2 linked regions of the Azoarcus sp. KH32C genome follow. The protein of the gene in region 1 binds, or shares a complex with, the protein of each later gene. Links are inferred from orthologs where the notes say so. Each region holds a gene or a part of one and is shown in the gene's direction. Other genes may lie near its edges.

Region 1 (9,088 bases):
GCGAATCGGCGTTGGCGAGCGCTTCCTCGAAGGTGATGATGCCTTCGCGGTACAGGCGGTGCAGGTCCTGCTCGAAGGTCTGTGACCCGGGGGCGAGGCTCTGCTGCATTGCCTCCTTCACCTCGTTGAGCTCGCCGCGTTCGACCAGTTCGGAGACGTGACGCGTGTTCATCAGGATCTCGACCGCCGGCGTGCGGATGCCGTCCGGCTTGCGCACCAGGCGCTGGGAGATGATGCACTTCAGCGCGACCGCGAGGTCGAGGTACAGCAGCGAGCGGTTCTCGAGCGGGAAGAAGTTAACGATCCGGTTCAGCGCATGGTAGGCGTTGTTTGCGTGCAGCGTCGCGAGGCAGAGGTGGCCCGTTTGCGAATAGGCGAGCGCCGCCTGCATCGTTTCGCGGTCGCGGATTTCGCCGATCAGGATGCAGTCGGGCGCCTGACGCATCGCGTTGCGCAGCGCTTCGTGCCAGCCGAGGGTGTCGATGCCGACTTCGCGCTGATTGACGACAGACTTGCGGTGCTTGAAGAGGTATTCGATCGGGTCCTCGACCGTCAGGATGTGGCCCGAACGGTTGCGGTTCCGGTGGTCGATCATCGAGGCCAGCGTCGTCGATTTGCCCGAGCCGGTCGCGCCGACGACGAGCAGCAGGCCGCGCTTCTCGGTGACGACCTCAGCGAGCACTGGCGGTAGCCCGAGTGTGTCGAGGGACGGGATCTCGCCCTGGATGTAGCGGACGACGATCGCGATGCTGTGCCGCTGCCAGAAGACGTTGACGCGGAAGTTGCCCATATCGCGCCGGCCGAAAGAAAGATTGAGTTCCTTCTCCGTTTCGAAGGTTTCGATCTGCTCCGGGGTCATCATCTCGTAGATCATCCGCTTGATCATGGACGGGTCCATGTTCTGCTGGTTGATCGGCATCGTGATGCCCTGGATCTTGATATGGATCGGGGCGCCGGCTGAGATGAAGATGTCCGACGCGGCCTTTTCGGCCATCAACTGAAACAGCTTGTCGAAAATCATCGCGGAGTCTCCGGGGCGTGGCCTTGCGAATCGGTTGGCATGGGCGCGGGGATGTCAGACATCCCCGCAGGGGCGGCAGTCTTAGGCGCCGCGGAGCAGTTCGTTGATGCCGGTCTTGGCACGCGTCTGGGCGTCGACGCGCTTGACGATGACGGCGCAGTACAGGCTGTACTTACCGTCGGCAGACGGCAAGCTGCCCGGCACAACGACCGCGCCGGACGGGACTCGGCCGTAGAAAATTTCGCCGGTTTCGCGGTCGTAGATCTTGGTGCTTTGGCCGATGTAGACGCCCATCGACAGCACGGCGTTTTCTTCGATGATCACGCCTTCGACGACTTCGGAGCGCGCGCCGACGAAGACGTTGTCTTCGATGATGACGGGACCGGCCTGGACGGGTTCGAGCACGCCACCGATGCCGACGCCGCCCGACAGGTGCACGTTCTTGCCGATCTGGGCGCAGGAGCCAACGGTGGCCCAGGTATCGACCATGGTGCCTTCATCGACATAGGCGCCGATATTGACGTAGGAGGGCATCAGCACGACGTTCTTCGCGATGTAGCTGCCCTTGCGTGCGACGGCCGGCGGCACGACGCGGAAGCCGCCTTCGCGGAACTGCTCGGGCGTGTAGTCGCCGAACTTCGTCGGGACTTTGTCATAGAAGTTCAGCGCACCGGCCGACTGCACTTCATTGTCGCGCAGGCGGAAGGAGATCAGGACGGCCTTCTTGATCCACTGGTTGACGGTCCAGTTGCCGTCGACCTTCTCGGCGACGCGCAGGCGGCCGGAGTCCAGTCCGTTGATGACTTCGGCCACCGCATCGCGGATGACGGCCGGCGCCGACGAGGGCGACAGGCTGGAGCGGTTTTCGAAGGCGTCGTCGATGATCTTTTGCAGTTCTTGCATGGGGAATTTCCGATTGTTCAGAGAGTTTGGCAGAAGGCTGCGATCCGTTCGGCAGCCTCCAGGCATTCGGACGTTTCGGCCACCAGGGCGATCCGTACGAAACCGGCGCCCGGATTGACGCCGTTGGCCTCCCGGGCAAGGAAACTGCCGGGCAGGACGGTCACATTATATGCAGCCTGCAGGCGGCGGGCGAACTCGGTGTCCGAGATCGGCGTCTGCGCCCACAGGTAGAAAGCCGCGTCCGGACGCTCGACCTTCAGGTGACGTGCGATGATCGGCGTGACGCGGTCGAATTTGTCGCGGTACAGGCGGCGGTTTTCGATGACGTGCGCTTCGTCGTTCCAGGCGGCGGTCGAGGCGGCCTGCACCGACGGGCTCATCGCGCAGCCGTGATAGGTGCGGTAGAGCAGGAAGGATTTCATGATCGCTGCATCGCCGGCGACGAAGCCGGTGCGCATGCCGGGCACGTTGGAGCGCTTCGAGAGACTGGAGAACACGACGATGTTGCGGAAATCGGTCCGCCCGCACTTGTGGGCGGCTTCGAGCGCGCCGATCGGCGGCGCGTCTTCGTCGAAGTAGATTTCGGAGTAGCACTCGTCGGCGGCGATCACGAAACCGTAGCGGTCGGAGAGCGCGAAGAGCTTTTCCCACTCGGCTTGCCCGAGCACGTGGCCGGTCGGGTTGCCGGGCGAGCAGACGAAGATCAGCTGCACGTCGCGCCACACGCTTTCGGGCACGGCGTCGAAATCCGAGCCGAAGCGGTTTTCCGCGAGATTGTTGATGAACACCGGTTCGGCGCCGGCGAGCAGGGCCGCGCCTTCGTAGATCTGATAGAACGGGTTCGGGCTCAGCACTTTTGCGCCGGGGCGGCTGCCGTCGACAACACACTGGGTGAATGCGAACAGCGCTTCGCGGGAACCATTGACAGGCAGGACCTGGGTCGCTGCGTCGATGGCGGGAAGTCTGTAGCGGCGTTCGAGCCAGCGCGCGATCGAGGTACGCATCGCCTCGCTACCCTGGGTCGTCGGATAGTTCGCGAGCCCGCCGAGGTTGTCGATCAAGGCCTGCGTGATGAAGGCCGGCGTGGCGTGCTGCGGTTCGCCGATCGAAAGGCGGATCGGTTTGAGCTCCGCCGGCGGTGTGATGCCGGCGAACAGCGCGCGCAGTTTCTCGAAGGGGTAAGGCTGGAGGCGGGCGAGGTTGGGATTCACGTTCTATCGGCTCTGCAGCAAGGTAAAGGCGTCAAGCGGGCGATGGTATCATGTTGAGCTTTGACTGGCCGCGCAGGGGCGGCAGTCGCGCTTCGTTGGCATTTCACCGGTCCAGTCCTTCGCTCTGACGTGCGTCTTTCCAAGCTAAAACTCGCCGGTTTCAAGACCTTTGTCGATCCCACCACAGTGCAGACACCAGGAAACTTGGTGGGCGTGGTGGGTCCGAACGGCTGCGGCAAATCCAATATCATCGATGCGGTTCGCTGGGTGCTCGGCGAGAGCCGGGCCAGCGCTTTGCGCGGCGAATCGATGCAGGATGTTATCTTCAACGGTTCGACGACCCGAAAGCCGGTTTCGCGCGCGAGCGTCGAACTGGTTTTCGACAACTCCGAAGGCAAGGCGGCCGGGCAGTGGTCGCGTTACGCGGAAATTTCGGTCAAGCGGGTGCTCGACCGCAGTGGGGAGTCGACCTATTTCCTGAACAACGTCCAGGTCCGCCGCAAGGACGTGATCGACCTCTTCCTCGGCACCGGGCTCGGGCCGCGCGCGTATGCGATCATCGAGCAGGGGATGATCTCGCGCATCATCGAGGCGCGGCCGGAAGAGATTCGCGGCTTTCTCGAGGAGGCGGCCGGGGTCACGAAGTACCGCGAGCGCCGGCGGGAGACGGAAGGGCGGCTCGCCGATGCGCGGGACAACCTGGCGCGCCTCGACGACATCCGTATCGAGCTCGGCGAGCGGATCGGGCACCTGGAGGTGCAGGCCGAGATCGCAGCGCGCTACCGCGATCTGAACGCGGCGCACATCCAGCGCCAGCAGCTGCTGTGGATGCTCAAGCGCAAGGAGGCGCGCGCCGAACAGGCCCGGCTCGAAGGCGAACTGAACACGCTGTCCGCGAAGATGGAGTCGGACAGTGCGCGGTTGCAGGCGCTGGAGACGGCCGTCGAGACCGCGCGGACGGCGCATTTTGATGCGTCGGAGTCCGTGCACGTCGCGCAGACGGATCTGTTTGCCGTCTCTGCCGAAGTGACGCGCCTGGAGGCCGAATTGCGGCATCTGGACGACGCTCGCAAGCGTCTCGAAGCGCGTATCGCGCAGCTCGTGACCGACGAAGGGCACTGGCAGGCGCGCCGCGAAGCCTCGCTGGGCGAGCGGGATCGCTGGGGCGGGCTGAAGGACAATGCCGCGATGCGCATGGAGCAGGCTGAGGCACGGCACGCGGAGATCGCCGACCGTGTCCCCGACGCCGAGTCCGCGCGCCAGGCGGCGGACGCCACGGTAGCCATGGCGCGTCGCGAACTGTCGCAGACCGAGCAGCAGCTTCGTGTCGAGGAGGCGAATCGCGCGAGCGCGGTGCGGGCGCTGGATGCCTTGAGTCAGCGGCGCGGGCGTCTCAGCGCCGAGACCGGGAGCATTGAAGGGCCCGACGAGGCGGCGGTCGCGCAGCAGGAAGCCCGGCTCGAGTTGCTGCAGGACCAGCACGAGGCGCAGCAGCGCGAGCTCGCCGAAATCCAGCAGCGCCAGCCCGAGGCGCAGGCTGCGTTGAAGGCCGCGGTCGAGCACGAACGTCAGATGCAGCGGCGCCTGACCGAGTTGCGGGCGCGCCGCGATGCCCTCGTGCAGCTTCAGAACCGCGTCCAGTCGCAGGGGCAGCTCGGCGACTGGCTGAAGCGCCACAAGCTCGCGGAGCTACCGCCCTTGTGGCGCGAGCTGCGGGTTGAGCCGGGTTGGGAAACGGCCGTGGAGGCGGTGCTGCGGGAACGGCTGGCCGCACTGACGGGTGAGGTCGCGCAGGCTGCGCGTGCGATGTTCGACGAGCCTCCGCCGGGTTCTCTGGCGGTCGTTTTCGCCGGGTCGCCGTCCTCTGCCGCGCCGCGCGTCCTGGATGGCGCATGCGCGCTGCTCGACAAGGTCGGTGTCGGCGATGCGCGGTTCGCGGGCATCGTCGCCGACTGGCTCGACAGCTGCATGGCGGTCGACTCGCTGGTGGCGTGGATCGATCGCAGGGACGAGATCCCGGCCGGTGTCGTGCTCGTCGCGCCCTCGGGACAAATTCTCACGCGACATGTGCTTGTGCACTACGCGCCCGACAGCCGCACGCACGGCGTGATGGAGCGTCAGCGCGAGATCGATATGCTGGTGGAGAGCTTCGCCGCTCTGGAGGAAGAGGCCGGCTTCGCTCATGACACGATGCTGGGCGCCGAGTCCGTGGCGGCTGAGCTGCAGGAACGTGGCAACGCGCTGCGGCGCGAGTTACAGAATGCACAGCAGGAGGTCCATCGGGAACAGGTCGAGCTTCTCAAGCTGACCCAGGCGCGTCAGCGTGCCGAAGAGCGACGCGACCAGCTTGCGCGCGATCTCGAGGATCTCGTGCATCTCGAAAGTACCGAGCGCGAGCATCTGGCGCGGGCCGAGATGGAGCTGGCGCGTGCCGCCGAGCTCGCGGATCTTCAGCGCGAGCGCCTCGACGGCGCGACCGAAGTCCTTGCCGAGCGCGACAACGTGCTGCGCGAGGTGCGGGCGCTGGAGCAGGCGACGGCGCGCGAATTGCAGGAGGCGCGGTTTTCGGAGCGCGAATGCGCCGGGAAGCTGGATGACGTTGCCCGCAACCTGCAGCTGGCCGGCGAGCAGCTCGAACGCGTTGCGGCCGAACTGCTTGCTCGCCGGCACGAACTGGAGGCGACCGACAGCGGGCGCAGCAACGACGCGCTGCAGGAAGCGCTCGCGCTGAGGGAAAGACGCGAGGCCGCGCTGGCTGCACGCCGCGATGCGCTCGAAGCGGCCGCGGCATCCTTGCGCCAGACCGAGGAGATGCGGCTGCGCACCGAACAGGAGGCCGCGCCTGCCCGCGCGCGAGTCGCGGAACTGCGCCTTGCCGTGCAGGCGGCCGAGCTCGCCGGCGCGCAATTCCAGGAGCGTCTCACTGAAGCCCAGGCCGACGAGACGGCGCTGGAGCCGCTGCTGACCGCAGACCTGCGCGAAACATCGCTGGTGCGCGAAGTCGCGCGCCTGGCCCGTGAAATTGCCGATCTCGGGCAGGTCAATCTCGCGGCGCTGGACGAGTTGCGCAGCGCGCAGGAGCGCAAAGGCTATCTGGACGTCCAGTACGACGACCTCATGGAGGCGATCGAAACCCTGGAGGATGCGATCCGCAAGATAGACCGTGAAACACGTGAACAGCTGCAGGAGACCTACAATACCGTCTCGCAGCATTTCGGCACGCTGTTTCCGCAGCTGTTCGGCGGCGGTCAGGCCCGGCTGGTGCTCACTGGCGACGAGATCCTGGATGCGGGCATCCAGATCGTCGCGCAGCCCCCGGGCAAGAAGAATACGTCGATCCACCTGCTTTCGGGCGGCGAGAAGGCATTGACGGCGATTGCGCTGGTGTTTTCGATGTTCCAGCTCAATCCCGCGCCGTTCTGCATGCTTGACGAGGTGGATGCCCCACTGGACGATACGAACACGGAACGGTATGGTCAGATGGTGAAGCGTATGTCATTGCAGACGCAGTTCATCTTCATCAGCCACAGCAAGATCACGATGGGGATTGCGCAGCAGCTGGTTGGTGTGACGATGCAGGAGCAAGGTGTCTCCCGCGTAGTGGAAGTGGATATCGAAGAGGCGCTGCGACTGGCCGAGCCGGCAGCAGCCTGACAACGGGAATCGAGATGGATAGCGAATTGCAGATTGGACTGGCCGCCCTGGGGGTGGCAGCGGTCGTCAGTATCGTCGGCTACAACAAGTGGCAGGAGCGCAAGCATCGGCGCGAGGCCGAGCTCGCATTCAAGTCGGAACATCGTGACGTGCTGCTCGAGCCGAACGAAGGCGGAGCGTCCGCCGACGAGCGTCTTGAGCCCTCCGTGGTGCGCGGGGAACGGTCGGGGCATGCGGCCGTGCGAGATCCCGGCTTGCGCAAGGCGACCCCGAGGCCGCCCGAGCAGGTCGATTCGCGCGTCGATTGCATCATCCGCATCGAATCGATCGAACCGCTGGAGGCTCCGCGGCTGTGGGCGGCGCAGAGCGAGCAACTCATGGGTATCTCGAAGCCCGTGCGCTGGTACGGGTTCGACGATGCGCAGAACGTGTGGCGCGAACTCAATGCGCACAGCGCCGGTGCCTATCATTGGTTCTGTGCGGCGATGCAGATGGTCGATCGGCGCGGGCCGATCAGCGAGTCGGACCTGATGCATTTTTCGGGCGGCGTGCAGCGTGTTGCCGAGGCGTTCTTCGCCGTGCCGGCGGAAGTCCCATCGAGCGGCGAAACGCTGCGCAATGCGGCTGAGCTCGACCGTTTCTGTGCCGGCGTCGATGTGCAGATCGGCATCAACATCGTGAGCAGCGGACAGCCCTTCGCCGGTACGAAGATCCGGGCGCTGGCCGAATCGAACGGGCTCGTCATCGGCAACGACGGCGCTTTCCATGCCTGCGACGAGGATGGCAACACGCTGTTCACGCTCAGCAACATGGAGGCGAACATCTTTGCCGCCGACACGATGCGCAACATCGCGACGCACGGCATGACACTGTTGATCGATGTGCCGCGCGTTCCGAACGGTGTTTTCGCCTTCGAGCGGATGATGCGGCAGGCGTCGCAGATGGCGGACGCGCTGCAAGGGGTCGTTGTCGATGACAACCGCTCGCCGCTGGGGCCCGAGGCGGCCAACATGATCCGCAACCAGATTCAGCACTTCCAGGCTCAGATGGCGAGCGGCAGCATGGCGGCGGGCGGGCAGCTGGCGATGCGGCTGTTTTCCGACTGATGTTTGCTTCGTCTGAAGCGTTCGAGCGCGCCGCACAGTTGCGGCGCGAGCTCGAAGCGCACAACTACGCCTATTATGTTCTCGATGCGCCGACCGTTCCGGACGCCGAATATGACCGGCTGTTCCGTGAGCTGGAGGCCCTCGAAGCCAAGTATCCGGAGCTTGCGACCCCCGATTCGCCGACCCGTCGCGTCGGCGGAGCGCCGATGCCCGAGCTCAGGCCGGTCCGCCACAAGGTGCCGATGCTGTCGATCCGCACCGAGACCGACACCAGCAATGGCGGCATCGTCGCGTTCGACACGCGCGTGCGTAACGCACTCGGGCTGGGCGAGACCGATCCGGCCGTGGAGTACGCCGGCGAGCTGAAGTTCGACGGGCTGGCGATCAGTCTGCGCTACGAGGATGGGGTCCTGGTCAGCGGCGCGACGCGCGGCGACGGGGAGACCGGCGAGGACGTGACGCACAACGTGCGCACGATCCGGCAGATTCCGCTCCGTCTCAAAGGCGATGCGCCGGCCGTGATCGAGGTGCGGGGCGAGATTTACATGCGGCGCGACGAGTTCGACAAGCTGAATGCGCGTCAGCTCGCGGCGGGCGAGAAGGTCTTCGTCAATCCGCGCAACGCCGCGGCCGGCGCCGTGCGTCAGCTCGATCCGCGAATCGCTGCAAAGCGGCCCTTGTCCTTTTTCGCGTACGGCCTGGGCGAAGTCGGCGACTGGAAGATGCCAGGGACGCACGCCGGCTTGCTGGATGCGCTCGCGGCATTCGGTTTCCCGGTGTGCGAGCTCCGCGTCCTCGCCCAGGGCGTCGAAGGACTCAAGGCATTTCACGATCGCATCGCCGCATTGCGCGACAGCCTGCCTTACGACATCGATGGCGTCGTCTACAAGGTCAATCGTTTCGATCTGCAGCGCGAGCTCGGTTTTGTCACGCGCGAGCCGCGTTGGGCCGTTGCGCACAAGTATCCGGCTCAGGAAGAAATCACTGAGCTACTCGGCATCGAAGTGCAGGTTGGGCGAACTGGTGCGCTGACGCCGGTCGCACGGTTGAAGCCGGTCTTCGTCGGCGGCGTCACCGTGACCAACGCGACGCTGCACAACGAGGAGGAAATCCAGCGCAAGGGGATCCTGATCGGTGACCATGTCATCGTGCGGCGGGCCGGAGACGTTATACCGCAGGTCGTCGCTGCGATT
Region 2 (2,918 bases), 620 kb from region 1 along the record:
GCACGCCGAACTGCACCTGCTGCTGTCGATGATCTCGCCGGTCGGCTGGCTCGAGCGCGTTCCCACATACAAGGACCAGCAGGAAAAGCTCGCGCATAAGGACCTGTCGACCTACGGCTTCCTCGGCTATCCCTTGCTGATGTCTGCCGACATCCTGCTGTATCGAGCGGACAAGGTTCCGGTCGGGGAAGACCAACTGCCCCATGTCGAATTCACCCGCGAGATCGCCCGCCGCTTCAATCACATGTTCGGTCGCGAGCCGGGTTTCGAGGACAAGGCCAAGGAAGCGGTCAAGAAACTCGGCGGGAAGAAGGCCAAGCTGTTCGAAGAACTGCGCAAGCGCTTCCAGCAGGAAGGCGACGCCGCGGCGCTCGAGCAGGGCAGGGTGCTGCTCAAGGAGTCGGGCAGTGTCGGCCATGAGGATTTGGAGCGGCTGTATGGCTACCTCGAAGGCAGCGGCAAGACGATCCTCGTCGAGGCCGGCGCGCTGCTGACCGAGGCCGCTCGCATGCCTGGGCTGGATGGGCAGAAGATGTCCAAGAGTTACGGAAACACCATCTTCCTGCGGGAAGAGCCCGACGTCGTGTCGAAGAAGATCCGGACGATGCAGACCGATCCGGCTCGGGTGCGCCGCACCGACCCGGGTGACCCGGACAAGTGCCCAGTGTGGCAATTCCATCTCATCTATTCCGACGACGATACGCGCAAGTGGGTTCAGCAGGGCTGCCGCAGCGCGGGAATCGGTTGCATCGAGTGCAAGCAGCCTGTGATCGACGGTGTGCTCCGCGAGCAGGTCGCGATGCGCGAGCGCGCCCAGCCCTACATCGAGGATCCGTCGCTCGTGCGCCGCATCGTTGCGCAAGGGTGCGAGCGGGCCAGCGCATTGGCGGAAGAAACGATGCGCGATGTGCGTGAAGCGATGGGCTTGTCGTATCGCTGAGGCGACTTGTCGGGCACCGAGACTCCCCGGTCTGCCCGGCCCGCTCCTCGTGAATAGTGCAAGATGAACCTGCCTCTGGAACTCGCGCCGCTTGAAACGGCAGCGCAGCTCGACGCGGTGGCCCGCCTGTACGGCGAGCCGCTGCTCGAGTTGCCGAAGGATCTGTACATTCCCCCGGACGCCCTCGAAGTCTTTCTCGAGGCGTTCGAGGGGCCGCTCGACCTGCTGCTGTACTTGATCCGCAAGTCCAACCTCAACATCCTCGATATCCCGATGGCGCCGTTGACCTCGCAGTACCTGGTCTACGTCGAGGCAATGCGCCGACACAATCTCGAGCTCGCCGCCGATTACCTCCTCATGGCGGCGACGTTGCTGGAGATCAAGTCGCGTACGCTCTTGCCGCGTCCGCCTCGGGCCGACGAAGACGAGGCCGGGGACCCCCGGGCCGAACTCGTGCGGCGTCTGCTCGAATACGAGCAGATGAAGCAGGCCGGGGCGAGGCTGGATTCGATGCCGCGTGTCGAACGCGATCACGAGTGGGTGAGCATTTTCGTTGCGGAGAAGGTTGTCGAACGGTTGCCCGAAGTCAGCTTGCATGATCTGCAGCTCGCGTGGCTGAAGATCATGAAGAAGGCGCGCCTTAGCCAGCATCACCAGGTCAAGCGCGAAGAGCTGTCGGTGCGCGAGCACATGACGATGATCATGCGCAAGCTCTCGGACGGCGCCTTCGTCGTCTTCGACGCCCTGTTCGATGTGGAGTACGGAGCCGCGGGTCTCGTCGTCAGTTTCCTGGCCGTGCTCGAGCTGGTGAAGGAGAAGCTCGTTCACGTGTCGCAGAACGAGCCGTTTGCGCCGATCTATGTGAAACTCAGCGATGCAGCCACAGACGCCTGACGACTACAAGCGAGTGATCGAAACGGTGCTGCTCGCCGCCCCGTCGCCGCTTCCGGTTGCCGAGCTGCGCAGGCTCTTCGATCCGGATCCCGGCGCCGATCTGATTCGTCGGCTGCTCGACGAACTGCGCGCCGATTGGTCCGATCGCGGCGCGGAACTAATCCAGGTGGCGTCCGGCTGGCGATTCCAGACGCGCCCCGAGTATCAGGTCTTTCTCGATCGCCTCAAGGAGGAGAGGCCGCCGCGGTATTCGCGCGCCGTGCTGGAAACACTAGCGATCATCGCCTATCGTCAGCCGGTCACCCGCGGTGACATCGAGGATATTCGCGGCGTAGCGGTCTCGCCCAATGTATTGAAGACGCTGGAGTCACGAGGCTGGGTGGATATCGTGGGCCATCGCGACACGCCCGGCCGTCCAGCACTCTTTGCCACGACCCGGCGATTTCTCGACGAGCTCGGGCTCAGGAGCCTGACCGAGTTGCCGGCATTAACCGAAATAGAAAGGATCATGGATCTTGTCGACACCAAAGAGATCGAGGAGTCCCCTGCGGCCTCCCCAGAAGAAGAAAGTTGAGCCGGCAGTCGAGGCGAAGGGCGCCCGCCGTCCGCGAATTGACGATCCCGGTCGCGAAGCGCCGGCTACCGAGCGCCCGGCGCGGGGACAGCATGCCGGCCGCGCCGCCCGCGGGCCGGCTTCGTCGGATGTCGGCGCCGAGCCGGAACGACTGCAAAAGGTTCTCGCCCGACTCGGCATCGGCTCGCGTCGAGAGGTCGAGGAATGGATGTCGGCCGGCAAGATCACCGTGAACGACCAGCCCGTCGAGCTCGGTCAGAAAGTGGGGCCCGGTGATCGGGTGAAGCTCAACGGGAAGCTCGTCCCGCTGCGCTTCGGCACCCGCGCGCCGCGCGTCCTGATCTACCACAAGCCGGAAGGTGAAATCGTCTCGCGCGAGGATCCGGAAGGTCGTCCGACGGTGTTCGAACGCCTCCCTTTGCTGCGCAAGGGGCGTTGGATCGCCGTCGGGCGTCTCGATTTCAACACCTCCGGATTGCTGCTGTTCACCAACGACGGCACGCTCGCCAA

Evidence for each region.
Region 2: the proteins of smc (region 1) and AZKH_RS11075 are in contact, whole or in part, in a crystal structure (PDB 3ZGX), measured with the Bacillus subtilis proteins. The link is inferred for Azoarcus sp. KH32C from one-to-one orthologs.

What each region holds. Positions count from the first base shown.
Region 1 is NC_020516.1:3,164,952-3,174,039, reverse strand. The notes cover bases 2,958-6,989. They hold smc (chromosome segregation protein SMC), read left to right. Parts: upstream 2,958-3,264; coding sequence 3,265-6,789; downstream 6,790-6,989. Other genes in these bases: AZKH_RS13855 (cell division protein ZipA C-terminal FtsZ-binding domain-containing protein), read left to right, coding at 6,804-6,989; dapC (succinyldiaminopimelate transaminase), read right to left, coding at 2,958-3,135. Also shown: AZKH_RS13875 (PilT/PilU family type 4a pilus ATPase), read right to left, coding at 1-1,021; dapD (2,3,4,5-tetrahydropyridine-2,6-dicarboxylate N-succinyltransferase), read right to left, coding at 1,103-1,924; more of dapC, read right to left, coding at 1,942-2,957; more of AZKH_RS13855, read left to right, coding at 6,990-7,895; NAD-dependent DNA ligase LigA, read left to right, coding at 7,895-9,088. UniProt on the Bacillus subtilis protein: Required for chromosome condensation and partitioning.
Region 2 is NC_020516.1:2,548,864-2,551,781, forward strand. It holds AZKH_RS11075 (ScpA family protein), read left to right. Parts: upstream 1-1,003; coding sequence 1,004-1,834; downstream 1,835-2,918. Other genes in the region: AZKH_RS11070 (tryptophan--tRNA ligase), read left to right, coding at 1-940; scpB (SMC-Scp complex subunit ScpB), read left to right, coding at 1,815-2,408; rluB (23S rRNA pseudouridine(2605) synthase RluB), read left to right, coding at 2,350-2,918. UniProt on the Bacillus subtilis protein: Participates in chromosomal partition during cell division. May act via the formation of a condensin-like complex containing Smc and ScpB that pull DNA away from mid-cell into both cell halves.